DNA from 3 places in the Luteibacter sp. 1214 genome. Region 1 is predicted to be linked to each of the others. Evidence: predicted binding sites of a transcription regulator. Region 1 holds the regulator's gene; each other region holds the start of a gene.

Evidence for each region. The regulator HrcA, encoded in region 1, represses chaperone genes, less so after heat shock. The targets are predictions, from matches to a motif close to TTNGCACTCNNNNNNNNNGAGTGCNAA.
Region 2: J2X57_RS05805 (co-chaperone GroES) is a predicted target of HrcA. The motif match lies at 8,631-8,657, and genes of this name have one in related genera.
Region 3: rpoH (RNA polymerase sigma factor RpoH) is a predicted target of HrcA. The motif match lies at 1,835-1,861, and genes of this name have one in related genera.

Annotation. Positions count from the first base shown of each region.
Region 1 covers NZ_JAVDSQ010000005.1:296,706-306,442, reverse strand. The annotation lists gene J2X57_RS14005 (sodium:calcium antiporter) at 1-438, opposite strand, end outside; yybP-ykoY riboswitch at 455-653, opposite strand; gene dapB (4-hydroxy-tetrahydrodipicolinate reductase) at 708-1,502, opposite strand; gene dnaJ (molecular chaperone DnaJ) at 1,499-2,629, opposite strand; gene dnaK (molecular chaperone DnaK) at 2,757-4,685, opposite strand; gene grpE (nucleotide exchange factor GrpE) at 4,815-5,351, opposite strand; gene hrcA (heat-inducible transcriptional repressor HrcA) at 5,438-6,499, opposite strand; gene recN (DNA repair protein RecN) at 6,634-8,304, shown strand; gene J2X57_RS13970 (response regulator transcription factor) at 8,308-8,937, opposite strand; gene J2X57_RS13965 (MASE1 domain-containing protein) at 9,024-9,737, shown strand, end outside.
Region 2 covers NZ_JAVDSQ010000002.1:262,920-272,656, forward strand. The annotation lists gene J2X57_RS05780 (nucleoside hydrolase) at 1-281, opposite strand, end outside; gene glnE (bifunctional [glutamate--ammonia ligase]-adenylyl-L-tyrosine phosphorylase/[glutamate--ammonia-ligase] adenylyltransferase) at 331-3,216, opposite strand; gene J2X57_RS05790 (LTA synthase family protein) at 3,395-5,287, shown strand; gene J2X57_RS05795 (hypothetical protein) at 5,489-6,496, shown strand; gene groL (chaperonin GroEL) at 6,585-8,228, opposite strand; gene J2X57_RS05805 (co-chaperone GroES) at 8,289-8,582, opposite strand; gene J2X57_RS05810 (protein-disulfide reductase DsbD) at 8,825-9,737, shown strand, end outside.
Region 3 covers NZ_JAVDSQ010000002.1:423,584-433,320, forward strand. The annotation lists gene J2X57_RS06470 (HAMP domain-containing sensor histidine kinase) at 1-197, opposite strand, end outside; gene J2X57_RS06475 (response regulator transcription factor) at 181-861, opposite strand; gene rpoH (RNA polymerase sigma factor RpoH) at 944-1,804, opposite strand; gene ung (uracil-DNA glycosylase) at 2,045-2,752, opposite strand; gene J2X57_RS06490 (response regulator) at 2,749-3,588, opposite strand; gene ftsX (permease-like cell division protein FtsX) at 3,604-4,584, opposite strand; gene ftsE (cell division ATP-binding protein FtsE) at 4,581-5,258, opposite strand; gene J2X57_RS06505 (DEAD/DEAH box helicase) at 5,392-7,161, opposite strand; gene trxA (thioredoxin TrxA) at 7,593-7,919, shown strand; gene rho (transcription termination factor Rho) at 8,071-9,737, shown strand, end outside.

The DNA of each region.
Region 1 (9,737 bases):
GCCGAGCCAGGGCTTCCATGCGAACGCGACGAGACCCAGGCCGACTTTTACGACGAAGATCGCAAGGAACCACGACTGATCGCGCGCGAGACGCTGGTTATCGACACGCACCCGGAGGTCGGGGCGCTTCAGGCGCTTACGGCCCGCATACAGAGCGAATCCGACCACGGCGTACGCGATGGTCGCGAGTACCAGTGGTCCCCCGAGGGCCGCACCGACGCCGATATCCTTAGCCGCGGCATCCTTACCGAACATCACGGCGACGAACGTCACCGCGCTTTCGGGAAGCGCCGTACCGAAGGCCGCGAGGACCGTACCGGTAGCGGTGGCGCCGAGGTTGAGCTTGCGCCCGAACCATTCGACGCCGTTGACGAAGTATTCGCACGCGAAATAGATGGCCCCGGCCGAAACCAGGAAGAGAAAGCATGTCAGCAGCATGTTTTATCTAAGGCCGAGCGAGCGAGAAAATACCGATGGCTCAACGACACCGCTCGCCCGGCCTGGGTAAGCATGTCGCTGGCCAAAGGTCTCGCCGGGCCGGCAACGCACCGTGTGTGCGTCGCTGCCGTTCGCGCCATGGGGCACAAGGCCACCAAGTCTGTTGACGCGAACTCTCCTGGGTACGGAGATGGCTACTCCCCAATGACTTCGGGGCGGATGTTAACACGTGCTCTCAGATCAGGTGAGAGCGATTCTTACGCAGAGCATCAAACCTTTGCGGCGATCACGTCTTCGATCGTCCAGGTCCCCGGCGCACGCCCGGCGATCCACGCTGCGGACTCCAGCGCGCCGCGCGCAAAGATGGACCGATCCGTCGCGCGATGCCCCAGCTCGATACGCTCGCCCTGCCCCATCAGCAACGCCTGGTGCTCGCCGACGATATCGCCGCCACGTACGACGGCGAAGCCGATCGTCCCTGCCTTACGCGCGCCGGGACGGCCCTCTCTCGAATAGACGGCCAATTCATCCAGCGTCGCGCCACGCCCCGCGGCAGCGGCATGCCCCATTGCCAGCGCGGTACCCGACGGAGCGTCTTCCTTCCGGTTGTGATGGGCCTCGACGATATCGAGGTCCCAGCCAGGCAGTGCCGCGGCGGCTTCACGAAGCAGCCGCGTCAGAACGGCGACACCGAGACTGAAATTGGCGGCATGCAGCACAGCGATGCGTTCCGATGCTTTCGCGAGGCGCTCGGTCTGCTCAGGACCGAGGCCGGTACTGCCGGTCACCAGTGACGCACCACTCGTCTCACAGTAGTCCAGCGCGGAGGCGAGACCCTCCGGACCGCTGAAGTCGATGACGACGTCGATGTCGGAAGCGTCGGTCCAGTCGCTGAAGCGAAGCGCCGACACGTCGCCATAGGCCGCCTTGCCCAGACGCACGGAGTTCGACGAGACGATGGCGCGAACGAGTTCGAAGCGTTCGTCGTCGCGGACAAGACCGAGCAGCGCATGGCCCATCCGGCCGGAGGCGCCGCTGACGGCGAGACGGACGGGACGGGTCATGAAGTGACCCTGGACCAGAAGTCTTTCACCCCATCGATGAACGTCGTCGAGCGCGGCGTATGCTTCGCCGCCTCTTCGCCGACGAACGTCGCTTCGAGCTGGGTAAGCAACTCGCGCTGCTCCTTGGTCAGGCGAACCGGCGTCTCGACCACGACGGTGCACACCAGGTCACCCGTACGGCCGCCGCGAACGGACTTCGCCCCCCGACCGCGCATGCGGAACTGATGTCCCGTCTGCGTCTCGGGCGGCACGTTGACGGCCACTTCGCCCTCGAGCGTCGGGACCATCAGTTCGGTACCGAGCGCGGCCTGAGCGAACCGAATCGGCACTTCGCAATACAGATCGCTGCCATCGCGCTGGAAGATCGCGTGCTCGCGCACACGCACTTCCACGTACAGATCGCCTGACGGTGAACCGGCCGGGCCGGCTTCGCCCTGCCCGGTCAGACGGATGCGGTCGCCGTTGTCGACGCCGGCCGGAATCTGCACCGACAGCGTGCGTTCTTCTTCCAGACGGCCTTCGCCGTGGCATTTCTTGCAGGGCTTGTCGATCTTCTGGCCGGAGCCGTGACAGGTCGGGCAAGCCTGCTGAATCGAGAAGATGCCGTTCTGCATGCGCACGCGGCCATGGCCGGCGCAGGTGCTGCATTTGGAGACCTTGCCGTCCTCCGAGCCGCTCCCGTTGCAGTGATGGCAATTGACCTGGGTCGGAATCTCGATCTTCTTCTCGACGCCGAACACGGCTTCCTCGAGATCCAGATCCATCATGTAGCGCAGGTCGGCACCGCGACGCGCACGCTGGCGTCCGCCGCCACCGCCGAAGATGTCCCCAAAGATATCGCCAAAGATATCGCCGACGTCGCCAAAACCGGCGCCGCCGCCACGACCGAAGCCACCGCCTTCGAAGGCGGCATGGCCATGCTGATCGTACGCCGCGCGCTTCTGCGCATCGGACAGTACGTCGTAGGCCTCCTTGGCTTCCTTGAACTTCTCGATCGCAGTCGGATCGTCCGGATTGCGGTCGGGGTGGTACTTCATCGCCACGCGACGGAAGGTCGTTTTGAGGTCGCCCTCGGTCACGGTGCGCTCGACACCGAGAATTTCGTAGTAGTCGCGCTTGCTGCTCATTACACGCTTGCTTTCCCTGGACGGACGAACGCGCCGAGAGGTTTCCCTTCGACGCGATCGTACCGGTTAACCGTTGGCACACCGCGGGCGCCGGGCCCGCGGTGTGCCGTTGCTCCACAGGACGAAATTACTTCTTCTCGTCCTTGACCTCGGTGAACTCGGCGTCCACCACGTCGTCCGGCTGAGCCGAGCCGCCGCCCGGTGCCGATTGCTGCGCGGTGTCCTGCGTGCCGCCACTGGACTGAGCCGCGGCGGACAGCGCCTGAGCGACCTGCTCCAGGTTGGTGATCTTCGCCTCGATGACGTCCTTGTCTTCGCCGGTCAGCGCCTTCTCGAGTTCCGACACCGCGCCGTCGATGCTGGCGAGCTGCTCGGCCGGGATCTTGCCGCCGTGCTCCTTGAGCTGGCTGCGCGTGGCATGGACGAGCTGGTCACCCTTGTTACGCGTCTGCACCAGGTCGTGGAACTTACGGTCTTCTTCGCGATTGGCTTCCGCATCGGCGACCATGCGTGCGACTTCGTCATCCGACAGGCCCGAGCCGGCCTTGATCTCGATCTTCTGTTCCTTGCCCGTGTCCTTGTCCTTCGCGGACACGTGCAGGATGCCGTTGGCGTCGATGTCGAAGGTCACTTCGATCTGCGGCTGACCGCGCGGTGCCGAACGGATGCCGGACAGGTCGAACTTGCCCAGCGACTTGTTCGCATTGGCACGCTCGCGCTCACCCTGCAGCACGTGCACGGTCACGGCGGTCTGGTTGTCGTCGGCGGTCGAGAAGGTCTGCGAGGCCTTGGTCGGCACCGTGGTGTTCTTCTCGATGAGCTTGGTCATCACGCCGCCCATCGTCTCAATACCGAGCGACAGCGGGGTCACGTCGAGCAGCAGAACATCCTTGACCGTACCGCCCAGCACGCCGCCCTGAATCGCGGCGCCGACGGCGACGGCTTCATCCGGGTTGACGTCCTTGCGCGCTTCCTTGCCGAAGAAGTCCTTCACGGCTTCCTGGACCTTGGGCATGCGGGTCTGACCACCGACGAGGATCACCTCGTTGATGTCGGAGATCTTCAGGCCGGCATCGTTCAGCGCCGTGCGGCACGGATCGATGGTGCCCTTGACCAGGTCTTCCACCAGCGACTCCAGCTTGGCGCGGGTCAGCTTGATGTTCAGATGCTTCGGACCCGTCGCATCGGCCGTGACGTACGGCAGGTTGACGTCGGTCTGGTGCGCGGACGAGAGCTCGATCTTGGCGCGCTCGGCGGCGTCCTTCAGACGCTGCAGGGCGAGCTGATCCTTGCGCAGGTCGATGCCCTGCTCCTTCTTGAACTCTTCCACGAGGTAATCGATGACGCGGTTGTCGAAATCTTCGCCGCCGAGGAAGGTGTTGCCGTTGGTCGAGAGCACTTCGAACTGCTTCTCGCCGTCGACGTTGGCGATTTCGATGATGGACACGTCGAACGTGCCGCCGCCCAGATCGTACACGGCGATCTTGCGGTCGGCCGTCGAGGTCTTGTCCAGACCGTAAGCCAGCGCGGCAGCGGTGGGCTCGTTGATGATGCGCTTGACCTCGAGGCCCGCGATCTTGCCGGCGTCCTTGGTGGCCTGGCGCTGGCTGTCGTTGAAGTAGGCCGGCACGGTGATGACGGCCTCGGTCACGGCCTCGCCAAGGAAATCCTCGGCGGTCTTCTTCATCTTCATGAGGACCTTCGCGGACACTTCCTGCGGGGCCATCTTCTTGCCATCGGCGGTCTGCACCCATGCGTCGCCGTTATCGTGCGCGACGATGCCGTAAGGAACCAGTTTTAGGTCCTTCTGGACTTCGGCGTCGGTGAACTTGCGGCCGATGAGGCGCTTCACCGCGTAGAAGGTGTTCTTGGGGTTGGTGACGCTCTGACGCTTGGCCGGCGCACCCACCAGGACTTCGTTGTCCTTGGTGAAAGCGACGATGGACGGCGTGGTGCGATCGCCCTCAGCGTTTTCGATAACGCGCGCGGTCGAACCTTCCATCACTGCGACGCAGGAGTTGGTCGTACCGAGGTCGATGCCGATGATCTTGGCCATTGAAGTTGCTCCGTATTTCTAAGCGGCCCCCGCGGCCGCGACTGGTTTGGAAAATGGGGGTGTGCCCCATCGATTCAATATCTGGTGAGACTCCCCGCGGCGCGAAACCGACGCCGGACGGGGTTTGGTTCAGTTGTCGCGAACCACCGCCACGAGAGCCGGACGCAACAGGCGGTCGTTCAGCACGAACCCCTTCTGCACCACGGCCACCACGGTGTTCGGCGCGTGCTCGTTCGATTCGACCGAGCTGATCGCCTGGTGATGCTCCGGGTTGAACGGCTGATGCAGCGGGTCGACGACCGAAAGGCCGTTGGCCTGGGTCACCTTCTCCAGCTGCTTCAGCGACATTTCCAGCCCCTCGCGCAGCGTCTTCGCGTCGGCCGTCTGATTGGCCAGGCCCAGCGCGATGCCGTCGTACACCGGCAGCAGGTCGCCCAGCAGCTTCTCGTTGGCGAAACGGCGGGCCTGGTCGAGGTCACGCTGCATGCGGCGGCGCTGGTTCTCGATCTCCGCCTTCTCGCGCAGGACCGTCTCGCGGGCCTGGGCCAGCTCGACTTCCATCGCGGCAAGCTGGGCGTTCAGCGCGTCGAGCTCGGACTGTGCGCCGTTCTCGTCGACACCGCCGTCCTGCGCCTGATCCGGCGCATGGGGATCGTTGTTCTGCATGGTTACTCCAAATGTCAGCTTCACGGCCCTCCGTCGGGAAGGGCCGAACATTCGCGGGAAATACTAAACCCGCCTCCCGTGCCGGTTTATGAGGTCGCCGCGGCGCGATTCAAGGCGTCACTGAGCAGTCCGGCCGTGGCTTGTACCACGGGAATCACCCGCTCATATGCCATACGCGTCGGTCCAATAACTCCGATCGCGCCCAGCATCCGGCCGCTGGTGCCGTAGGTAGCGGTGACGATACTGCACCCGTCGAGGGCGGAAAAACCGGATTCCTCGCCGATGAACAGGCGCACGCCGGGCGCCTGGACGCACATTTCCATCAGCTGAAGCAGATCGCGCTTCTGCTGGAAGGCGTCGAAGAGGTCGCGAAGCCGCTCGATATCGGCCAGCTCCGAGTACCCCATGAGATTGGTCTGACCGCTCACCAGCACGTCGTCCGCATCCTCGACGGGCGTGAACGACGCGGTGGCCAGCTCCACCACGCTGGCCAGCTGGCGATTGAGCTCGCCCCCGGCCTCGCGCAACTCGGTGGCGAGGTGCGCCCGGATGTCCGCCAGACGGAAGCCGGCGAACTGAGCGTTGAGATAGTTGGCCGCCTGCTCCAGCTCCGTGGCATCCAGCGGCCGTGCCAGCTGAACCACCCGGTTCTGCACCTGGTTGTCCGAGAACACCAGGATCACGAGGACCCGGGCGTCGGGCAGATTGACGAAATCGATGTGGCGCAGCGGGAAATCGCCCTGGCGCGGCACCGTGACCACGCCGGCGAAGCGGGTCATCGCCGAAAGCAGGTTCGAGACATTGCCCAGCAGGTCGCGCGTGGTCGTCTGATGCGGTGGCAGCCCGCCCTGCAGGCGGGCCATGTCGTCGCGCGGCAACGGCTTCAGTTCGAGCAGGCTGTCGACGAACAGACGAAGGCCGCGCGGCGTCGGAATACGCCCCGCCGAGGTGTGGGGCGATGCCACGAGGCCCGCTTCTTCCAGGTCCGCCATGATGTTGCGGATGGTCGCCGGACTCACTTCCAGGCCGGACGAACGCGCCAGCGTGCGTGAGCCCACCGGCTCACCGTCGGAAAGGTATTGCGATATGAGGGTCCGCAGCAGCCGGCGCGCTCGTGCATCGATGTCGTGACCGGAGAACGGATTCATGCGCCTGGCTGGTGTGGGAAAGGGGTTGGAAGCTCGCGCTATCAATAAGGTCTCGCCGCCTCGCTTGCAAGTCTCGGCTTATGCGACTCGCCTCCCGCTACAATCGGCGCGATTCCATCCGCCGCCTGGTCCTCATGCTCACGTCGCTCTACGTCCGCCAGTTCGCCGTCGTCGAAGAAGCCGAGATCGCCTTCGGTCCGGGCCTCACCGTGGTCAGCGGCGAGACCGGCGCGGGCAAGTCCCTGCTGGTGGATGCCCTGATGCTGCTGGCGGGCGCCCGCGCGGACAGCGGCATGGTCCGGGCCGGCAGCGACCGCGCCGAGCTGGCCGCCGAATTCGACCTCACCGGCCTGCCCGAAGCCACCCAGTGGCTCCGCCAGGAAGAACTGGACGATGGCGAGACCTGCCAGCTGCGTCGGGTGATCCGCACGGAGGGCAGCTCGCGCGGCTGGATCAACGGCCGCCCGGCCAGCCTCGCCCAGATGTCGGCGCTGGCCTCGCTGATCGTCGAGATCCACGGCCAGCATGAGCACCAGGCCCTGCTTTCGCGCCAGCATCAGATGGCTTTGCTGGACGCCTACGCGGGCAACGAGGTCTTGCAGACGAGCGTCCGCGACACGGCCAAAGCCTGGCGCGACGCCGTGGCGCGCATCCGCACGCTGTCCGGCGGCGATGACCGCGAGCGCCAGATCGAGCTGCTCGCCCACGAACTGGAAGAACTCGACCGCTGGGCCCTCGCGCCCGCCGCGCTCGAAGACCTCGAAGCCCAGCATCGCCGGCTGGCCAATGCCGGCCGGCTGGCCGAGGGCGCCAATGGCGTCGTTGAAATCCTCGACGGCGAAAGCGAATTCGCTGTCGGCCGCGCGCTGTTGCGCGCCCATGCCGAGGTGTCGCGCCTGGCCGAGCTGGACGCCTCGCTCGTCCCGACCCTGGATCTGCTCGACAGCGCCCAGATTCAGGTCGGCGAAGCCGTCGACGGCCTCAGCCGCTACGCGCAGGATGTCGAACTGGATCCCGAACGGCTGGCCGAGGTGGACACCCACCTCACCCACCTTCACGACCTCGCCCGCCGCTACCGCCTGCCCATCGAGGAACTGACGGCCAAGGCCGAGGAAGTCCGCGAGCGCCTTGCCGAACTGGAAGGCGCCGGTGATGCGCTCGACCGCCTGGGTCGCGAGCGCGATCGTCTGCGCAAGGCATGGGATGACGCGGCGTCGTCGCTGTCGAAAGCCCGCGCCGACGCCGCCGGTCGACTCGGCGGCACGGTGGCCGCGTTGATGGGTGAGCTGGGCATGGGCGGTGGCCGTCTCGAAGTGTCGCTCGAGCCGGCCGAGGGCGACGACCCGGATCCGCAGGGCCGCGAGCGCTGCGAACTGCTGGTCAGCGCCAACCCCGGCCAGCCGCCACGCCCGTTGCGCAAGGTGGCCTCGGGTGGCGAACTCGCCCGCATCAGTCTGGCGATCGAAGTCGCGACGCTGGGCAACGACAACATCGGCTGCATGATCTTCGACGAAGTGGACACCGGCATCGGCGGTGCCGTCGCCGAGGTGGTCGGCCAGAAGCTGCGCGCGCTGGGCGAGAAGGTGCAGGTACTCTGCGTCACCCACCTGCCGCAGGTGGCGGCGCAAGGTCACTCACACCTGCGCGTGGCCAAGGAGAGCGACGGCGATTCGACCCGTACGCGTATCCATCCGCTGGATGCATCCGGCCGTCGTGACGAGCTGTCGCGCATGCTGGGTGGCGTCGAGATTACGAAGGAGACGCGGGCGCACGCGAAGAAAATGCTGGATCGGGCTCAGGGGTGACCGTCAGGTCCTGATGAGCCCCCGCTCCTGAGCCATCCGATAAAGGTCCAGCTCCGACCCGGCATTGAGCTTGTTCATCACCGCCGCCCGGTGGATGTAAATCGTCTTCTGCCCGATCCCCAGTTCCGCCGCGACCTGTTTCGGCGCGCGGCCGGCCGCGAGTAAGAGGAATACCTCCCGCTCTCGTGCCGTCAGGCGGCTAAACGGATCCAGATCCGCCGAAGGCCGTCCCGAGCGCCGCTGCCGCAGATCCGAACTGAGATATTGCTCACCGCTAAGCACCGAACGCACCGCGGCGACAAGTTCCTCGGGCGCGACACCCTTGGTCACATAGCCGCGCGCACCGCGACGCAGCGCCTCGGAAACGTAAGGTTCGCCGTCGTGCATGCTCAGGACGACGATCTTCATCCCGGGCGAAATGCTCGCGAGATGCTCGATCAGCGGGAGGCCGCTACCGTCGGGAAGCGACAGATCCACCGCCACCAGGTCGGGGCGATGCTGGGTGACCGCATCGACAGCCTCGTCGGCATTGCGGGCTTCGGCAACGACGTCCAGATCGGGTTCAAGCTCGATGAGTCGCTTGAAACCCTCACGGACGATGGCATGGTCATCTACAAGAGCGATTCTTGGCATGCACAGAATGTAACAGGCAATCCCGACGCGTGCGTATGGGCGACGCCGAGCGTCGGGCCGGCACATCCGCCGTGTAACATTCGGGCATGCGACTACACGCGCCTTCCCGATTCGCCGGTCCCCTGCTAGCGCTCGCCTACGCGACGATCTGGATCATGCTCTGGCCTACCGAGCAGCCCTACTGGGTGCTGCCGTTTGGCCTGCGATTCGGTGCGCTGCTACTCACCCGCACCCGCAACTGGTTCTGGATCCTCGGAGCGGAACTCGCCGGCAGCATGATCTGCGAATGGCGCAGCGGCCTGCCCATCGGCGGCGCCGGCTTTCTGCTCGGCGACGCGCCGGAGCCCCTCATGGTCGCCGCGTGCCTGTGGCTGCTTCGTCGCGCCCACCTGCACGCCAGCCTGGGCACCCCGGAAGACGTCGCCCGCCTGCTGCTCTCGGCGATGGTGACGGCCACGGTCGCCACCGCCGGCAACGCCGCCATGATGGCCTCGCTGCACCCGGCCGCGCCGGTCGAGATGCTGGGCACCACCTTCGGCAGCGACCTGCTCGGTAACTACCTCGGCGTACTGCTGGTCGTGCCGGTGATGATCCTCGTCTTCCGCGAGCGCCCCACGCAATCGTCCATGGCCGAGCTCCTGCTCGACGGCCTGCTCGTCATGCTGCCCTCGCTGGCCATCCTGATCACCCTGGCCGAGTATTCTCCGCAGCCGCAGTTCGCCCGCGTGCTGTCACTGGCACCGGTGCTCTTCTTCGCCTTCCGTCATGGCTGGCGTGGCGCGGGCCTGGCCATGCTCATC
Region 2 (9,737 bases), on a different contig from region 1:
GGCTCAGGAAAGCCGACATCGCCAAAGCCATCGGCGCCGTGGACGAACGCGGCGTCCTCATCGGGTGCACGCACCAGCGGGGACGGGCATCCGCCGAACACGGGCGTCGTCGCTCCGATCAGTTCGACCAGCGTACGGGCGTTACGCACCGTATGACCGAGGCCTACGTTGCCCGCGGCAACCGTCAGGGCGGCGACATCGGTATGCGCGTGCGCCATGAGGATCGCCAGCGCGTCATCCACGCCGGGGTCGGTGTCGATCAGCAACGGAAGTCGGGTCATCGGTTATCGGTCCGTGGACGGCCGGACAGCATACCGCCGGCCGGGCCCTTCAGACAGCCTGCGACGCGATCTCGGCCGTACCGAACTCGAAGCCGAGCTCCGACGCGACCTGGCTCACGCCAGCGAGCACCCGTCTGAGCGACGGGGTACGGGTCGCGATGCGCGAACGGAGATCGAGCGTGCAGGTAAGTCCCGCCTGGAGCAGATCCGCATGGGCCAGGTGCAGCGTATCCGCCTGCGACTGGGTCAGCAGCCCCTGCTCGCGCAGCACGTCGATCAGGCTGCTGCTGGCTGGCGTATCCAGAATGGGCGGACAGCTGGCGGCGTGCGCAAGCACCATGCCCTGCAGGATGAACTCGATGTCGATCAGCGCACCCACGCCCTGCTTCAGGTCCACCTGTTCGGCATCCGACCGGTCGCGCTCGCCGCGCCAGCGAGTCCGCATGGCGCTGACTTCAGCGAACACCCGGACACCGTCCCGCTGCGTCGCAAGAATCTCCCGACGGATCTCCGCCAGCTGGCCACCCACGCGCGCGTCGCCGGCAACCGGACGAGCCCGCAAGAGCGCCTGATGCTCCCAGGTCCAGGCGCGATCGCGCTGATAGGCCTCGAAGGCATCCACGCTGGCGACCAGCAACCCCTTCGAACCGTCCGGCCGCAGACGCGTGTCGACATCGTAGAGCTTGCCGGCATGCGTCTGCGCGCTCAGCCAGTGCATGACACGCTGGGCGAGACGCTGATACCACCGGGTGCCATCGACCGGACGCGGGCCATCGCTCATCGCATTGGCGCGCTTGCCGTCATAGACGAAGACAAGATCGAGATCGGAGGCGAAGCCCAGCTCTTCACCGCCCAGGCTGCCGTAGCCGAGCACGGCGAAGCCGCTGCCCTCCCCGGGAAGGCGCCCGTGCTGAGCGGTCAGTTCGCGCGTGGCGAGCGCCAGCACCGCGGCGACCACCGCCTCGGCCAGTCCGGCGAGACGACGCGCCGTGGCGGTCGCGTCGGCACGACCGTCGTTGAAAGCGAGACCCAGCCGGAAGGCGATACTGGAACGGAATTCATTGATGCGCTCGAGTTCGTGCTCGGCGTCGCGCTCGTCGAGCGTGCCCAGCGAGCGGGCCATCTCCACCGCGATGTCCGCGCGCTTCAGCGGCAGCTGATCGATGCGCGGATCGAGCACGTCGTCGAGCAACAGCGGCTGCGCAATCACCCGCTCGGCAAGGAACGCGCTGTCCGCAAAGACCGTGGCGACACGACGGCGCGCACTGGGCTGCTCGTCGAGCAGCGCGAGATACGACGAACGGCGCGCGACGGCCTGCACCAGGCGCAGCATGCGCAACAGACTCGATGCCGGCGACGCACTGCTGCGGGCGGCACCGATCAGCTGCGGCATGAGCCGCTGCAGGCGCTCGGACGAACGTGCCGACATCGACCGCACCGATGCCGCACGAGGCAACTTGATCAGCTCCGACGCCACGTCCTGTCCGGACCGGAAACCGGAGGCTTCCATCGTCGCCGCCACCAGCGATTCGTCCCGCGCGGCCTCCCACAACTCCACGTCGGCGGCGGGCGCGACGGCTTTTCCGCCTGCCTGCGGCACCAGCACCGCGGCGAATTCCGCCGAGACCGCGTCGCGGTGACGAGTCAGGACTTCGGCCAGCGCATCCCACGACGGGTAGTTCAGACCCAGCGCCAGGCGCTCGCGCGACAGCTCGTCGTCCGGAATATCGTGCGTCTGCGCGTCGCGCAACATCTGCACACGATTCTCCAGAAGGCGCAGGAAGAGGTAAGCCTCGCGCAACAGCTTCGCGCGCGCCTTGGGGATATAGCCCTTTGCCTCGCACGCCCGCAGGGCGGGAAGCAGTCCCCGCACGCGAAGGGCCGGGTCGCGACCGCCGCGAATCATCTGGGTGAGCTGCACCACGAATTCGATTTCGCGAATACCACCGGGACCCAGCTTCAGGTTGCCGGCAAGGTCTTTCCTCGCCACCTCCGCATCGATCAGCGACTTCATCTCGCGCAGCCCGGCGAACGCCGTGTAATCGAGATAGCGCCGGTAAACGAACGGCCGCAGCATGTCCTGCAATTCGCGACCGGCCGTGCGATCGCCCGCCACCGGTCGCGCCTTGATCCACGCGTAGCGTTCCCAGTCACGGCCTTCGCGCTGGTAGTACTGCTCCATGGCGGCGAAAGGCAACGCCAGCCGCCCGGCGTTGCCGAACGGACGCAATCGCAGGTCGACACGGGCACAGATGCCGTCGACCGTCGGCTCGGCCAGCAGCCGTACGAGCTGTCGCGTTTCCCGAATGAAATACTCGCCATTGTCGAGTGGACGCGAGCCGTCGGTCTCACCTCCGGAAACGTAGGCGAGCACGAGGTCGATATCCGAGGAGAAATTGAGTTCGTTGCCCCCCAGCTTGCCGAAGCCGATCACGACCATGCGCTGTTCGACACCGGCCGCATCGCGTGGGCGACCGAAGCGCGCATGCAACGAGTGCTCCGACCAGCGCAGGGCGGCCGACAGCAGCGTTTCATACAGCGCGCTCGTCGACGACAAAGTGTCATCGACATCGTCGAGCCCATTGACGTCGCGAAACACGATACGCAGCGCCTCCGCGTGCCGGAAACGGCGCAGCATCGCCATACAGCGATCTTCGTCGGCGGGCAGATCGAGCGAGGTGGCGCGCGTGCTCGCATCGGCATTGCCGCGCAGTCGCTCCAGTCCCGCTGGCGCAAGCAACTCGGGCTGACGTCGCAGGACATCGAAAGCGAAGTCCGAGGCGAGAAGCGTGCGGCGGATACGCTCGGCGACGCCCGCGTCATCGTGCAGGGGGATGCGTGCGGCGCGACACGCCGCCATCACGTCGGCGTAACGGTGGTCGATCAGGGCGCGGAGCTCGGGACTTTCGCGCGGTGTTGGCGTGGAAGCGTTCATGAGGCGGTCATTGTGCCCGAGACGAGGCCTGTGGCGGCCGGGTGAGAGGATTCAGATTTTTCTTACGAATCATGACCTTTTTTCGTCGCGACATGGCGCATCCGCCTGACAACCGGTTCATGTCCGTTGCGTTACAGTCCCTACCCCCTCGCTGACAGGGGCGTGACAAGAGGACGTTATGACTGTCAATTCAACGCGTTGGCGTAACATCGCCGGACGGGTCGCCTTGCCGCTCCTGCTCGCGGTCGCGTTCGTTCTCTATACCGGGTTCCTCGATGGGAATCCCGGCGTCGCCAGCAGTGCCTGGGCCGACCGCCCTTGGCACCTGTTCGCCAACGCCTTGCCGGGGCTCATGCTCGCCTTTCTGCTTCTGGTGCTGACCCGACGGGCATGGCTGTCGTTCGGCGTCGCGTTCATGGTGCAGGGCGCCGTGCTCGCGGTGAGCGCCATCAAGATGAAGAATCTCGGCTCGCCATTGTTACCTGCGGATTTCCGCATGGTGGGTCAGCTGAAGAATGGTGGCCTGCACCTGCTAGGCGGCTACCTGCCCTCGAGCCCCCTGCCGTATCTCGCGATCCTCGGCACCATCGGCCTCATCGCGATCGTCGCCCGGTTCGAGCCGGCGCTGTTCGCGCGCCGCACGCACGGGCGTCGACTGATCACCGGGCTTACCCTTTTTGCATTGATCGGCACGCTACTCGCGGGCGTTCCCGCGTGGTCGAAGATGTACAACAAGGACCGGCTTGGCATGCAGCCGTGGTCGGCCGCGTCCAACGCGGGCTACAACGGCGTCGTGACCACGATCATGCAGTTCCGCCTGCAGAACGCGGGCAAGAAGGAGAAAGCGGATCCCGCCGAGGCCGAGCAATTCATTGCCGCGACCGGCGGCGACCTGCGCCAGCACATGGCGGAGGCCGCCACCAATGGCCGGCAAACGCCTGATATCGTGATCGTGCAGAGCGAGTCCTTCTTCGACCCCAGCGTGATCAGGGGCATCGAGCAGGAGGACTTTGCGCCCAACCTGCATCGCCTGGCCGAGCATGCCAGCACGGGCCAGCTGCACGTACCGACCTTTGGCGGCGGAACCATCCGCACCGAATTCGAAGTCCTGACCGGCTTGTCGCTGCGCTACTTCCCGACCATGCAATTCCCGTATCTGCAGATGCAGGCCGGTGTCATGCCGGGCATGGTCCGCGTACTGCGCTCGCACGGCTACGAAACCATCGCCGTGCATGGCAACGACGCCGGCTTCTGGAACCGCACGGCCGCCTTCAGATCGCTGGGTTTCGATCGCTTCGTTTCGCAGCCCGATTTCCCGAAGGGCTTCCGCAAAGACGGCGAATACATGGCCGACAGCGCCATGACCGACGAAATCATGAGCCAGCTGAAGAATGACGGGCCGCCCCGGTTCGTCTTCGCCATCAGCATGGAAGCACATGGGCCCTACGACAAATCGGTGAACATCGACACGAAGGAGCGCGACGCCATTCCCGTGCCGGATGGCATCAGCGATGATGCCAAGCTGCAGCTGCGCAATTACATCTATCACATGCGTCACGCGGACGCCGAGCTCGGACGCCTCGCCGAGCTCCTGAAGCAGCGCGAGCGTCCGACGCTCCTGCTGTTTTACGGCGACCACCTGCCCGCATTGACCGAGACTTACGCCAAGGCCGGCTTCACCAACGGTCGCGACATGCTGACCCAGACCGTGCCGTACATCCTGATCGACGCACACGAGGACGGCCCCGCTCCGGTAAAGACCGATCTGGCATCGTGGATGCTGCCGGGGAAACTGCTGGAACAGGCGGGCGTGCATGACGATGCCTACTTTGCGCTGACGCAGGTCGTCGGTGGACAACTGGCGGCCCTGACACACGCACCCGATGCGAGGGAAGCGCCTGAAGACGCCGGCCTGAAATTCACCGACACCTCGATGCGCAACGTCGCGATGCTGCGCATGAAGCGGAAACTCGATCCACTGGTGGCGAAATACGCGCAGCCCGATCCGAACCTGGTCGCTCGTCAGCCCGGTGAAGCCGAAGAAGCCGCGGCGTCCGGTGCGGGACAGTAGGCCGCGGTCAAAGGTTTCGTGCGCAAAAATGGCATACGTAGCTATTTGTCATTCAAATAGCGCCTGCGTCACAAAATACCTGTCACCGCACTGTTAGCGTGGCTCTGCACTCGTCGTAGTGCAAAGGAGCCTGGGGGACGCACGTCGATCATCCGGTCGTCGGCACATGGACGATATCCTTCCAACGCAGGAGTCGTACGCATGAAGAGGTTCGCTTCAATCGGCAGGGTTGTGGCGCGCGCGGGCATCATCGCGGCCATGTTCTCCGTAACGCTGAGCGCCAGCGCGGCGGATACGTCGCAGGCAGCGCCCGCGCTTCAACTCACCCGCGTCGGCGCCATGCCGGCCACCGCGAAGCCCGCGGGCGTTCCGGACGATTACGTCGTCACACCCAATGGTTATTTTTCACCCGACTGCGTCGCCACCGTGCACGCAGGCGACCAGCTCCAGAAAAACGGTCTGATTAAACGTGCCTCGGGCACGACGGAGAAAGCCGCTACCTGCGGCAAGGCCAATTTCACGTTACAGGGCGAGCGCGTCGAAGCGGACGGCCGCCATACCCTAAGGTCCGCGGCGACGCCGCCACCGGCGCAGAGCGGCTGGGTGCAGTCGGCGAACTATGCGAGCAGCACGCCGATCGGTCGCATCGTGGCCACGTGGACGGTGCCCAGTGCGCCGACGACGCAAAGCGACCAGGTGATCTATTTCTTCCCCGGCCTGGAACAGTTGCCCAACGTACAGTCCATCCTTCAGCCCGTGCTTGGCTGGAATGGTTACGGCGACAAGGCGTGGACGCTGGCGAGCTGGAACTGCTGTGTCGACGGCACGACGTTCCACAGCGATCCGATACCGGCAAGCGCGGGTGACAACGTCGTGGGCGATACGTACTCCACATGCGCGGCGGGCGAAGCCTGTTCGACGTGGAAGATCGACTCGCGCAACACGACCACGGGCCAGACCAGCTCGCTGACGACCAATCCGTATGCGGATCTGACCTGGGTCTTTGGTGGTGTGCTCGAGGTGTACAGCGTCGCGACGTGCGGGCAGTATCCCGGAGGACCGATCACCTTCCATGACATCGAGGTCTACGACCGCAACAACCAGCGCGTGGCGTCACCGCCGTGGCAGGGTAGCGATACGTCGGGCATCGATCCGCAGTGCAATTACGGACTGAGCACGACACCGACATCGGCGACCATCGCGTACTGAACCGCCAACGGCGCTGACTCACATCGAAGCAAAAAAAGAGGCCCCGCAAGCGGGGCCTCTTTTATACAGCAAGCCGGAAGGCGAGGACTTAGAAGTCCATGCCACCCATGCCGCCCATGCCACCCGGGGCACCGTGGCCGGCGCCGTCGTCCTTCTTCGGCACTTCGGTCACGGCCGCTTCGGTCGTGATGATCGAGCCGGCGACCGACGCCGCGAACTGCAGGGCCGAACGCGTGACCTTGGTCGGGTCCAGGATGCCGAAGGCGATCATGTCACCGAACTCACCGGTGGCGGCGTTGTAACCGAAGTTACCTTCACCGGCCTTGACCTGGTTGACGATGACCGACGCTTCTTCACCGGCGTTGGTGACGATGGCGCGCAACGGAGCCTCGAGCGTGCGACGGGTGATCGCGATGCCGAGATCCTGGTCCGTGTTCTTGCCCTTGAGGCCTTCGAGCGCCTTGAGTGCACGGATCAGGGCGACGCCGCCGCCCGGGACCACGCCTTCTTCGACGGCTGCGCGCGTGGCGTGCAGGGCGTCTTCGACGCGGGCCTTCTTTTCCTTCATCTCGACTTCCGTCGCAGCGCCGACCTTGATGACGGCAACACCGCCGGCAAGCTTGGCGACGCGCTCCTGCAGCTTCTCACGGTCGTAGTCCGACGAGGTCTCTTCGATCTGCGCCTTGATCTGCTTGATGCGCGACTGGATGCCTTCGGCATCGCCGGCACCGTCGATGATCGTGGTGTTTTCCTTCGTGATCACGACGCGCTTGGCGCGACCCAGATCGTTGATGGTGGCCTTGTCCAGAGCCAGACCCACTTCCTCGGAGATGACCGTGCCGCCCGTCAGCTGGGCGATGTCTTCCAGGATGGCCTTGCGACGATCGCCGAAGCCCGGCGCCTTGACGGCGGCGACCTTGACGATGCCACGGATCGTGTTGACGACGAGCGTGGCCAGGGCTTCGCCCTCGACTTCCTCGGCGACGATCAGCAGCGGCTTGGCGGCCTTGGCGACAGCCTCGAGCACCGGGAGCAGCTCACGGACGTTCGAGATCTTCTTGTCGTGGATGAGGATGAACGGGTCGTCCAGCTCGACCTGCTGCGACTGCTGGTTGTTGATGAAGTACGGCGACAGGTAGCCGCGATCGAACTGCATGCCTTCGACGACGTCGAGTTCGTTCTCGAGGCCCGAACCTTCTTCGACCGTGATCACGCCTTCCTTGCCGACCTTGCCCATCGCCGTGGCGATGATGTCACCGATGTTGGCATCGGAGTTGGCCGAGATCGTACCGACCTGGGCGATCGCCTTGTCGTCGGCGGTCGGGTTGGACAGCTTCTTCAGCTCGCCGACGGCGGCCGAGACGGCCTGGTCGATACCGCGCTTGAGGTCCATCGGGTTGATGCCGGCGGCAACGGCCTTGAGGCCTTCCTGGATGAACGCCTGGGCGAGCACGGTCGCGGTCGTGGTGCCGTCACCGGCCACGTCGGAGGTCTTCGAGGCGGCTTCCTTCACGATCTGCGCGCCGATGTTCTCGTACTTGTCGGCGAGCTCGATTTCCTTGGCGACCGAGACGCCGTCCTTGGTGACGGTCGGGACGCCGAAGCTCTTCTCGAGCACGACGTTGCGGCCCTTCGGGCCCAGGGTGACCTTCACCGCGTTGGCGAGGGTGTTGACACCCTTCAGCATGCGGGCGCGGACGTCTTCGCCGAAGCGGACTTCTTTAGATGCCATGATCGTTGAATCCTTGAATAGTTAGGTAGAGGGAGTCGGGAGAACGGGGCGAGCCGGGGCTCAGCCTTCCAGAACCGCCACGATGTCGTCTTCCTTCAGGAAGACCAGCTCTTCGCCGTCGACCTTGATTTCCTGACCGGCGTACTTGCCGAACAGGACCACGTCGCCTTCCTTCACGCCCATGGGGCGGAGCTGGCCGCTGGCGAGCAGCAGGCCGGTACCGGCGGCGATGACCTTGCCGCGGGTGGGCTTCTCGGTGGCGCTGTCGGGGATGACGATGCCACCGGCCGAGACGCGCTCTTCTTCGAGACGCTTGACGATGACGCGATCGTGCAGCGGGCGCAGTTTGCTCATGACTTCTCCAAACATGTGTTTGACGGGAAAGGAATTTAGGCCACCCTGTTAGCACTTGCCCAGGGTGAGTGCCAGAATTTTAGCCAGAACAGCCCCGGGATCGGAAGAACTATCTGGATGGTCGACAGATGGCGGCGGCGGCGGACCGTTCAAGGGCCGCGGTGCAAAAAAGCATCCGGCGCCGATGCAAGCCAGCTGGAGTTTGCCCGGTCATAATGACCAACGCCTTACTGGAGAGCCCCATGTCGCCGCTATCCCGCCTCGCGCGGAACCTCGTCGCCTCCCTCGGCCTGTTGCTCGCCGTTTCCCCGGCCTTCGCGCAGGATCCCGAAGACGACCTGCTGCCGGTCACCCAGGCCTTCCATCTCACCTCCGACGCGAGCCAGCCCGGTTCGGTCAGGCTGCACTGGACCATCGCGCCCGACTATTACCTCTACCGCGGCCGGATCAGGATCAAGGCGGCGGACGCCGGCGCCACGCTGGGCCAGCCGACCCTCCCGGACGGTCTCAAAAAGCACGACGAATACCTCGGCGACGTGGAGATCTACCACGGCGAGATCGAGGCGACCGTGCCCTATACGCTCGCCGACGCCGCGACGAAGACGCTCGCGCTCGACGTCCAGTACCAGGGCTGCCACGAGGTCGAGCCGAAGATCTGCTACCCGCCGAACACCGAGCACCTGACGCTCACGATCGGTGGCCCGCCGACCATCCCGGCCGCGGCACCCGCCAGCGCGCCGCCAGCCGCTGCCGGCGGCGCTTCGCTGCTGGGCGCACAGGCTTCGCTGCCGGGTACCGAAACCCAGGCACTGCCCGCCGATCAGGCCTTCCGTTTCGAGGCGCTGGTCAAGGGCGGCGACAGCCTGCTGTTGCGCTGGACGATGCCGAAGGACTATTACCTCTACCGCGACAAGACCGAGATCAAGGTGGTCTCGCCGGCCGGCGTCAGCGCGGGCGAGCCCGACTGGCCGAGTGGCACGGCCCACCACGATGAGCACTTCGGCGACACCATCGTCTATTTCGACCAGGTCGAAGTGCCGGTGCCGCTTGCGGGCGCGGGCAAGAGCGGCAAGGTCGATGTCGACGTGGCCTATCAGGGCTGCCTCGAGAACGGCATCTGCTACCCGGTGATGACCCGCCGGGTGAGCGTCGATC
Region 3 (9,737 bases), on a different contig from region 1:
GGAAGGTTCCGCGCGTCGGTGCCTTCCAGATAATGGATGCGTGCGACCAGCATCTGGTCGACCACGCGCGACAGGTAGCGTGACGCCTCCCACTGCACCACGCCAAGCAATACGACACACCAGATCGCGAACAGCGCCCCGTAGATGAGGATCAGTCGTGAGGTGGCGGAACGCCAGGCGTCAGTCAGCGGGCGCAAGGAGATACCCCGATCCACGAACGGTACGAATCAGAGGCGCCTGCCCCGTGCCGTCGATCTTGCGGCGCAGGCGTCCGATATGGACGTCGATCACGTTGGTGCCCGGATCGAAATGGAATCCCCAGACGTGCTCGAAGATCATCTGCCGTGTGACGACCTGACCGGCATTGCGCATGAGGAATTCGAGCAGGCGAAACTCGGTGGGCAGCAGCGTGAGCGGCTGACCGCCGCGCAGCGCGTTGTGCCTGACCAGGTCGAGTTCGAGGTCGGCGACACGCAGGCGGGTTTCGTTGGCGGCGGGCCGGCGACGACGCAGCAGCACTTCCGCTCGCGCGGCCAGTTCGTCCGGTGAAAACGGCTTGGTCAGATAATCGTCGCCGCCGGCGCGCAGACCGCGCACGCGTTCGTCGACATCGGACAGCGCGCTGATCATCAGCACAGGCGTATCGATACGTCGCTCGCGCAGCGCGGACACGATGTCGATACCGTCCATGCCGGGAAGCATGCGGTCGAGAGTGATGATGTCGTAGCCATCGGCCAGCGCGCGGGTCAGCCCGTCGCGGCCATTGGCCACCCACTCGGCCGTCAGGCCGTGCGCGCTCAGCTCCGCGACGATGTCGCGGGCGGTGACTTCATCGTCTTCGATGACCAGTGCCCTGGGCATCCGCTTGGACTCCTGACTCAAAGGGGCAACGGAAAACGGCCCCACGAGGGGGCCGCTCCGGATCTTACGCCGAACGGGGCACTCAGGCCGCGATGGCGACGCGCATCTTCTTCATGGCGTTCGCTTCGATCTGACGGATACGCTCGGCGGAAACGCCGTACTCGTCCGCAAGATCCTGCAGCGTGGCCTTGTTGTCTTCCGCCAGCCAGCGACGCTGGATGATGTCGCGCGAGCGGGCATCCAGGTTGCCGAGCGCCGACGACAGCGCGCCCATCTGGTTGTTGCTCGCGTCTTCCTCGGCGAGGTTGTCGTACGGATCGGCGCCTTCGTCGACGAGGAAGGCGGCCGGTGCCGGCTTGTCGTCGTCATCGGCATCGGCCGGGGCCTCGAAGCCCACGTCACGACCCGACAGACGCGATTCCATCTCGCGGACGGTGGCTTCCGGGACACCCAGGTCGTGAGCGACGACGCGGACTTCCTCGGCGTTCATCCAGCCCAGGCGCTTCTTGCTCTTGCGCAGGTTGAAGAACAGCTTGCGCTGCGCCTTGGTCGTGGCGACCTTCACGATGCGCCAGTTGCGCAGGATGAACTCGTGCATCTCGGCACGGATCCAGTGCACCGCGAAGCTCACCAGGCGAACGCCCTGATCCGGGTCGAAACGCTTGACCGCCTTCATCAGGCCGATGTTGCCTTCCTGGATGAGGTCCGACAGCTGCAGGCCGTAGCCGTTATAGCCGCGGGCCACATGGACCACGAAACGCAGGTGGGACATAACGAGCTGCTTGGCGGCGTCAAGATCGGCGTCGTCACGGAAGCGGCGCGCCAGCGACTGCTCCTCGTCAAGGCTGAGCACCGGGATGCGATGAACCGCCGAGATGTAGGAATCCAGACTGCCGACGACGCTCGGGAGCCCGTAGTTACGGGTAACGAGTGCTTGGGACATGTGTGGAACCTCCTGAAGTCTGTATGCAGATTAGCAGTCCCGATGTGAGAGTGCTAAGTCAGCCCGAAGTTCATCGGTTAACTGTACGCTATGGTACAGAAATACCCCCGGCCTGTCCAGAGTCGATGCCGGGGTGTTCAGGAGGCAGACGGCTCCCCGGCCGCGAAAACGCGGCGCCGAGGGCGTCGACGGCGGCTATGTGTCCGCCGTTGCTACAGTTATTGGGGCTTGACGCTGACTTTAAAGGGCGGAGACCAAAGCGGCCTTTGGCGGCAGCGACCAGTCGATCGGCGCCTCCCCGCGTGATTCGAGGTACGCGTTCGTATCGGCGAAGTGCCCACAGCCCAGAAAACCGCGATGCGCCGACAGTGGCGACGGATGCACGCTGCGCAGAATCTTGTGGCGCCTGGCGTCGATCAGCTGGCCCTTCTTCTGGGCATGGCTACCCCAAAGCAGGAAGACCAGGCCCTCGCGCTCGCGGTTGAGGGCGTCGATCGCCGCATCGGTAAATCCTTCCCATCCCTTGCCCTGATGCGATGCAGCCTGTCCCGCTTCCACGGTAAGCACCGCGTTGAGCAACAGGACGCCCTGATCGGCCCAGGGCGTGAGGCATCCGTGGTCGGGGCGCGGTATACCGAGGCTGGCCTCGATTTCCTTGAACATGTTTTGCAGTGAGGGCGGCACGCGGACGCCGGGCCGCACGGAAAAGCTCAGGCCGTGCGCCTGTCCGGGACCGTGGTACGGATCCTGGCCGAGGATGACGACGCGTACGCGATGGAAAGGCGTGTGCGCGAACGCATTGAAGATCTCGGGGCCGGGCGGATAGATGACCTTCCCCGCCGCCTTCTCCTCGCGCAGAAATGCCGACAGCGCCAGCATCTCCGGACGATCGAGGTAATCGCCGATCCGCTCCTTCCACGATGCTTCCAGCTTGACCCGCTCGTTCAACCTTCCGCCCTTTCACGCAGGTGTAGCGCCACCCGCAACTGGAACAACAGCTTCGTGATCAGCAACTTTTCTTCCACCGGCTTCTCGACGAGATCGTTCGCGCCGGCGCGCAGCAACGCGGCCTGGTTCGCGGGGTTTTCGTCGCCGGTCATGATCAGCGTGGGCAGCTGCCCCTTGCCGTAGCCGAACTCGTTGCGGATGCGTTCGACGAGATCGCCACCGGTGAGTTCACCCTTGAGGCTGACGTCGGTAAGAACGATGTCGGCGCCCATGTCGCCGCGGGCCTTCGCCTCGTGCAGGTACACGATGGCGTCTTCGGCACTGATCACGTGGTGCACCGTCAGGCCGTACTTTTCCATCATGCGGCGCGTGGCCAGGGCGACCACACGACTGTCCTCGACGTACAGCACCTCGCCCTCGGCACCGCCTTCCGGGCGCACGTAGCCACGGATGAATTCAGCCAGCGCGCCGAAGCCCAGTGACTTGTCGAAGTAGTCGGTGACGAACTCGCCGAGTTCCCGGCGATGAAGGCGCTCTTCCACGTCGCCGGAGACGACGACGATCGGCATGTAGATCTGCGGCGCGGATTCGCGCACGAAGCGTGCGATGTCCAGACCGTCCATGTCGGGCAGCCGCAGCGCCACGGTGACGAAGTCGAAGACCCCTCGCTGCAGTTCGGCTTGCGCCTCCGCTCCGGTGGAGACGCCCACGATCTCGACGCCCGGCACCTCGGCGCTGACCACGCGCGAAATCAGCTGGCGGACGACCTTGGAGCCGTCGACCAGGAGAATCCGCGGCGCCGCGCCGGCAACGCCTGAACCGATGTGAGTCGCCACCCCAAATCCCCTTGTCTAGACCGCCGCGGCGCGACGGATCTGTCGTGCACTCACCAGACGGGCACCCAGCCAGCCGAGCAACGCGGCGGCGACGGGTACCGAAAGCAACAACCACGCGGGCAACCCGCCGAAGCTCACACTGCCATCGTACGCGGCGGCAAGACGTCCCACCGGGCCGGCCATCGCAAGTTCGAGCACGACGGCCAGCACCACGGCCAGAACGCCGGCAAGAAACCCGAGCCAGATGCCCGCGTAGAGATAAGGACGGCGAACGAAGGGACGGCTGGCACCGATAAGCAGCAGCACACCGATCTCCGCGCTGCGGCTCTGGATATCGACACGAATGGTGTTGCCGACCACCAGAAGGGCCGCGATACCCAGCAAGGCCGCCAGCAGACTCACCGCCCGTGTGCCCACGCCAAGCAGCGCGTCGAGACGCTGGCGCCATGCGCCGGTGTCCTGAACCATGTCGACGCCCGGTGTGGCCTTCATCGCATCGACCAGGCGTCCGGCATCTTCGGCCGCCAGACCCGGTCGGGGCTGGACCGAGAGGACGTATGGCAGCGGATTGACGTCGAGGGACTGCAGGGAGCCGGAAAACCCCTGGACTTCGGCGAGCTCATCGAGCCCGTCTTTGGGCGTGCGAACGACGACGTCCGCCACTTCCGGGCGCCCGCGCAGCGCGGAGGCGGCGGTTTCCGCCATGGCCGCGTTCTGGCCCGGCTTCATGAAGGCGCTGATGGACTGGTTGCGGCCCAGCGCGTCGCCCATACGCTCGACGTTGCCGAGCAGGAGGTAAAACGCGAGCGGCAGAGCCAGGGCCACGCCCATGACGGCGACGGTCAGCAACGTGCTGAGCGGCCGGGCCGCCAGACGGCGCCAGCTGATCGACAGGCTCCAGGCGTGATGCTCGCGCCAGGCGCCGACCTTGCGCCCTTCGCTGCGCTGGGTCTTCGGCGGCTCCGGCGGACGACGGGATTCGCGAACGGTATTCATACGACCTCCGTCGCAGGCACGTCGGCCACCAGCTTGCCGTGGTCGAGTACGACCACCCGCTTCTTCATTCGCTTGATCAGCATGAGGTCGTGGCTGGCCACGAGGACGGCCGTGCCGACCTGCTGGAATTCCGCAAAGAGGGTCATGATTTCCATGGCCAGCTGTGGATCGAGGTTGCCCGTCGGTTCGTCGGCAATCAGGACCGCCGGCTTCGCGACGATCGCGCGCGCGATACCGACGCGCTGCTGCTCACCCGTGGACAGCGCCTCGGGCAGCTGTTTTTCGTAGCTGAGCAGGCCGACCTTTTCCAGAGCGGCGCGCACGCGACGCGACCGGTCGGCCGGCGCCACGCCGGCGATCACCAGCGGCAGTTCGACATTGGCGAAGACCGTGCGATCCAGGAGCAGGCGGTGATCCTGAAAGACCATGCCCAGCTTGCGGCGGATGCGCGGGATATCCGACGAGCGGACCGTGTTGAGTTTCTGGCCGTCGAGGGTGACGACGCCGTTGGTCGGCCGTTCGATCATGGCCAGCAACTTGAGCAGGGTGCTCTTGCCGGCGCCGGAATGCCCGGTAACGAAGGCCATTTCACCGGCCGCGACCTGGAACGATACATCGGTAAGGGCCTGGTGACCGCCCTCGTATCGTTTGCTCACCAGATCGAAACCGATCACCGCATTACCTGTTGGCCCGTTGGACCCCAGAGGATAAGGGATGTCGGGTGGGTTGTGCGGGGTGGAACGTGCCGGGCATGTGCCGGACGGGATGCAGGAGCGCGCGCGGGGCGCGCTCCTACCTGTCGTGGGTTTACCGGCCGCCGAACAGCCGGCCGATGCGGCGGAAGAAACCGACCTTCTCATGCGTATGCGGTGCAGGCGCCGGAGCGGCAGCGGCAGCGGCAGCGGTCGGGCGGTTCGCTGCGACCTGACGCGACGGGCGGCTGCCCTGACGCGACTGACCATCCGCGTGACGCGACGGGGCGGCTGCCTTCGGGCCTGCGGCCTGATCGGTGGCGCCGCTACCCTCGACGTTCTCCACGCCTTCGCGCGCGCCGCGGCCACGACCACCGCGACGGCGGCGACGCTTCTTCGGGGCGCCATCGGCAGCGATGGCCTCGGCAGCGGCCGGCAGCTCCTCGACCGACTCGGCAACGATCACGGTCTTTACCGGGACCTCCGTGGAGGCGGCGGTGAAGCCACCGACCGGGGTGTCCTCGCGCGGCGGGCGCGGGCGACGCTCGCGGCTGCCGGAGCGCTCGCCCGAGCGGGAACCGCCACGACCACCCTCCCGACCGCCACGACCGCCCTTCTCCGGCGGTGCGCCGCGCGTCGGGATGTGACCGCCCGTATCGTTCGGATCGTCGACTTCGTCCTGCACGCCGTCGGCGCGCGGGCGCGGCGCCGGCATCACCAACATCTTCGCTTCGATCGAGGCGGTCGGAATCTTCTGGTTGATGTACGTCTCGATGTCCGGAAGGCCCATCGCGTAGAGGTCGCAGGCGAAGCTGATCGCGTCGCCTTCAGCGCCCAGGCGGGCCGTACGGCCGATGCGGTGCACGTAGTCCTCGGCATCCTGCGGCAGGTCGTAATTGAAGACGTGACTGACGGCGGGAATGTGCAGACCGCGCGCGGCGACGTCGGTCGCCACGAGCATGTCGATCTGGCCGTCCTGGAAACGCTGCAGCAGCTTCTGGCGCTTGACCTGCGGCACGTCGCCCGAGATGGCGCCGACACGGAAGTTGTGGCGCTTGAGACGATCGGTGATGCGCTCGGCGGCGGCCTTGGTGTTGACGAAGATGATGCTGCGCTCGGCCTTGGTCTCTTCGAGCAGGTTGAGCAGCAGCGGCATCTTCTCTTCCTTGGACGGGAAGTAGACGACCTGGCGGACGCGGTCGGCGGTGACGTTTTCCGTCTCGACGACCAGCTTTTCGGCCTCGTGCATGTGCTCGTAGGCCAGCTCCAGCACGCGATGGCTCAGCGTGGCGGAAAACAGCAGCACCTGACGCTGCTCGCGGGCCGGCAGGCGGCGGAAGATGAAGCGGACGTCCTTGATGAAACCAAGGTCGAACATGCGGTCGGCTTCGTCGATGACCATGACTTCGACCGAGCCGAAGCCGAACACGTCCTGCTTGTGGTAGTCGAGCAGGCGACCCGGCGTGGCGATGATGATGTCGCAGCCGTCGCGCAGCTGCTGGCGCTGCTTGTCGTAATCGACGCCGCCGTAGATGAGCGCGCTGCGCAGACCGGTGGCCTTGCCGATGGTCTGGAAGTCCTTCTCGATCTGGATGGCCAGTTCGCGCGTCGGCGCGATGATCAGGGCGCGCGGATCCGCGTCGCGGCGGTTGGGCGCGGCCGGATGCTTCAGCAGGCGGTCCATCAGGGCGACCAGGAAGGCGAAGGTCTTGCCCGTGCCCGTCTGCGCCTGACCCGCTACGTCACGGCCCGTCAGGGCGAGCGGCAGGGTCAGCGCCTGGATGGGCGTGCAGCGGGTGATGCCGGCGGCGGCAAGGCCCTGATGGAGAAGCGGATGAAGGTCGAGGTTTTCGTAGAAGACGTCGGTGAGAACGGTTTGGGACATAGGTATGAATGGCCTGGCGTCTCGTCGCGCGGAGGCGCGACGGCATCCCGGCGGCCGGGCGGGCCTCGGGACGGTGGGTGATCCGGCCGGCGTCACGGGAGAGTCGGGGGCGGCCAGGTGTCAGTCCGGCGGCCAGACGACGCGCCCGGCGCACGATGGCCGGAGGCGGCGGCGCGCGACCCGACGGTTCCCGCTGGCATAGGTGAAGAGGCTTGAAACGATTAACCTTTTCACCTATGTCAACGGAAACCATCCCGTCGGCGCCCTTGAATCGCTTGAATCGCGCCCCTAGTTGCGTTGGAATGAGGGCCAGCGGCTGCAATGGCCAAGACCTTCGGTTCCGGTTGGACCCGCGACATGAGGCTCCTTAGTGTAGCCGATGCAGGCGTCACGGTCGTCAACCCCCTATTACCCCCATTCTGGAGATCACGGTGAGCGAAAAGATCACCCATACGAGCGACTCTGCCTTCCAGCAGGAAGTCCTCGATTCCGACACCCCGGTCCTGCTCGATTTCTGGGCCGAGTGGTGCGGCCCGTGCAAGTCGATCGCTCCGGTGCTCGATGAACTGGCCGGCGAGTACGAAGGCAAACTGAAAATCGTCAAGATCAACATCGACGAAAATCAGCAGACGCCCCGCCAGTTCGGCGTCCGTGGCATCCCGACCCTGATGATCTTCAAGGACGGCAAGGTCGCCGGCACCCAGATCGGCGCCGTCGGCAAGGGTCAGCTGACCCAGTTCATCGAAAAGTCCCTCTGAATTCCCCGTTTCACCCACGCCGCCGCGTGAGGCGCTTTACGCCGCGCCTCACGCGATGCTAGGCTCTAGGAGTTCGCCGGGACACCGCTTGTCCCCTCCAGTCGCGAACCCTCTCCCTTCTTCTTTTAACGGCGCCCCGTGAGGTTTGCCCGTGTCCGATATCGAAACTAAAGATTCCATCGACGCCAAGGGCGCCGGCGACCAGCCTGCGACCGAACCGCGTCCCCGTACGCGCCGAAAGGCGCCAGCCGCCGCACCCGCGGTAGAGACGAGCGCACCCGCGCCGGCTCCCGTCGCGCCGCCGGCGGTCAAGTCTCCGCCGCCGCTGCCTCCGGTACCGACACCGGCGCCGCAGGCCGAGTTGCAGTTGAGCAACGCGCCGGCGTCACCGGCGGAGCCGCGCCCCGCGGCCCCGTCGAATGAAACGCGCGACGGCGGCCAGCCTGCCCCTTCGCAGGGCGGCGGTCAGGGTCAGGGTCAGGGCGGTCAGCAGCAGGCCCGGGGCGACAACCCCAACCAGCAGCCGAATCGCAACGACCGTAACAACCCGAACAACCCGAATAACCCGAACAACGAGCGCGAGGGCCGGGGCCGTCGTCGCCGGAACGAACGCAACGACCGCGGCGACCGTGGCGACCGTGGCGACCGGAACAACCAGCAGCGCCCAGGTGGCGGTAACCCCGGCAACGGCGGCAACTACCAGCACCCGCGCAACAACAACGGTTATCCCGTCGACGATGACGAGAACGCCGACGCCGGCAGCAACGATCGCCTGATCAACCTGACCGAACTCAAGCGCAAGAACGCGATCCAGCTGCTCGAGTTCGCCGAGTCGCTCGGTGTCCGCGAGGGCGTGGCCCGCCAGCGCAAGCAGGACGTCGTCTTCAATATCCTGAAGGCCCACGCCCGTTCGGGCGGCGGCATCTGGGCGGAGGGCGTGCTCGAAATCCTCCAGGACGGCTTCGGCTTCCTGCGCTCGGCCGACGAGTCGTACCTGGCCGGCCCGGACGACATCTACGTCTCCCCCAGCCAGATCCGCCGCTTCAACCTGCGCACGGGTGATTACATCACCGGACGCGTCCGCCATCCCAAGGAAGGCGAGCGTTACTTCGCGATGCTCAAGGTCGACGACATCAACGGCGATCCGCCGGAGGCGTCGAAGAACAAGCTGCTGTTCGAGAACCTCACCCCGCTGTTCCCGCGCAAGTCGTTCAAGCTCGAGCGCGGAAACGGGTCCACCGAGGACATCACGGGCCGCATTCTCGACTTGGTCGCACCCATTGGCCGCGGCCAGCGTGGCCTCATCGTCTCCCAGCCGAAATCCGGTAAGACGATGATGTTGCAGAACATCGCGCAGGCTATCCAGTACAACCATCCGGACGTCCATCTGATCATGCTGCTGATCGATGAGCGCCCTGAGGAAGTCACGGAAATCGCGCGCACGGTTCGCGCCGAAGTCATCAGCTCGACCTTCGACGAGCCGGCCGTTCGCCATGTGCAGGTCGCCGAAATGGTGATCGAGCGCGCCAAGCGTCTGGTCGAGCACAAGAAGGACGTGGTGATCCTGCTCGACTCGATCACCCGCCTGGCCCGTGCCTACAACACCGTGGTACCGAGCTCCGGCAAGGTCCTCACCGGCGGTGTCGACGCCAATGCCCTGCAGCGCCCCAAGCGCTTCTTCGGCGCGGCGCGTAACGTCGAGGAAGGCGGCAGCCTGACGATCATCGCCACCGCGCTGACCGACACGGGCTCCAAGATGGATGAGGTGATCTACGAAGAGTTCAAGGGCACCGGCAACATGGAAGTGCACCTGTCCCG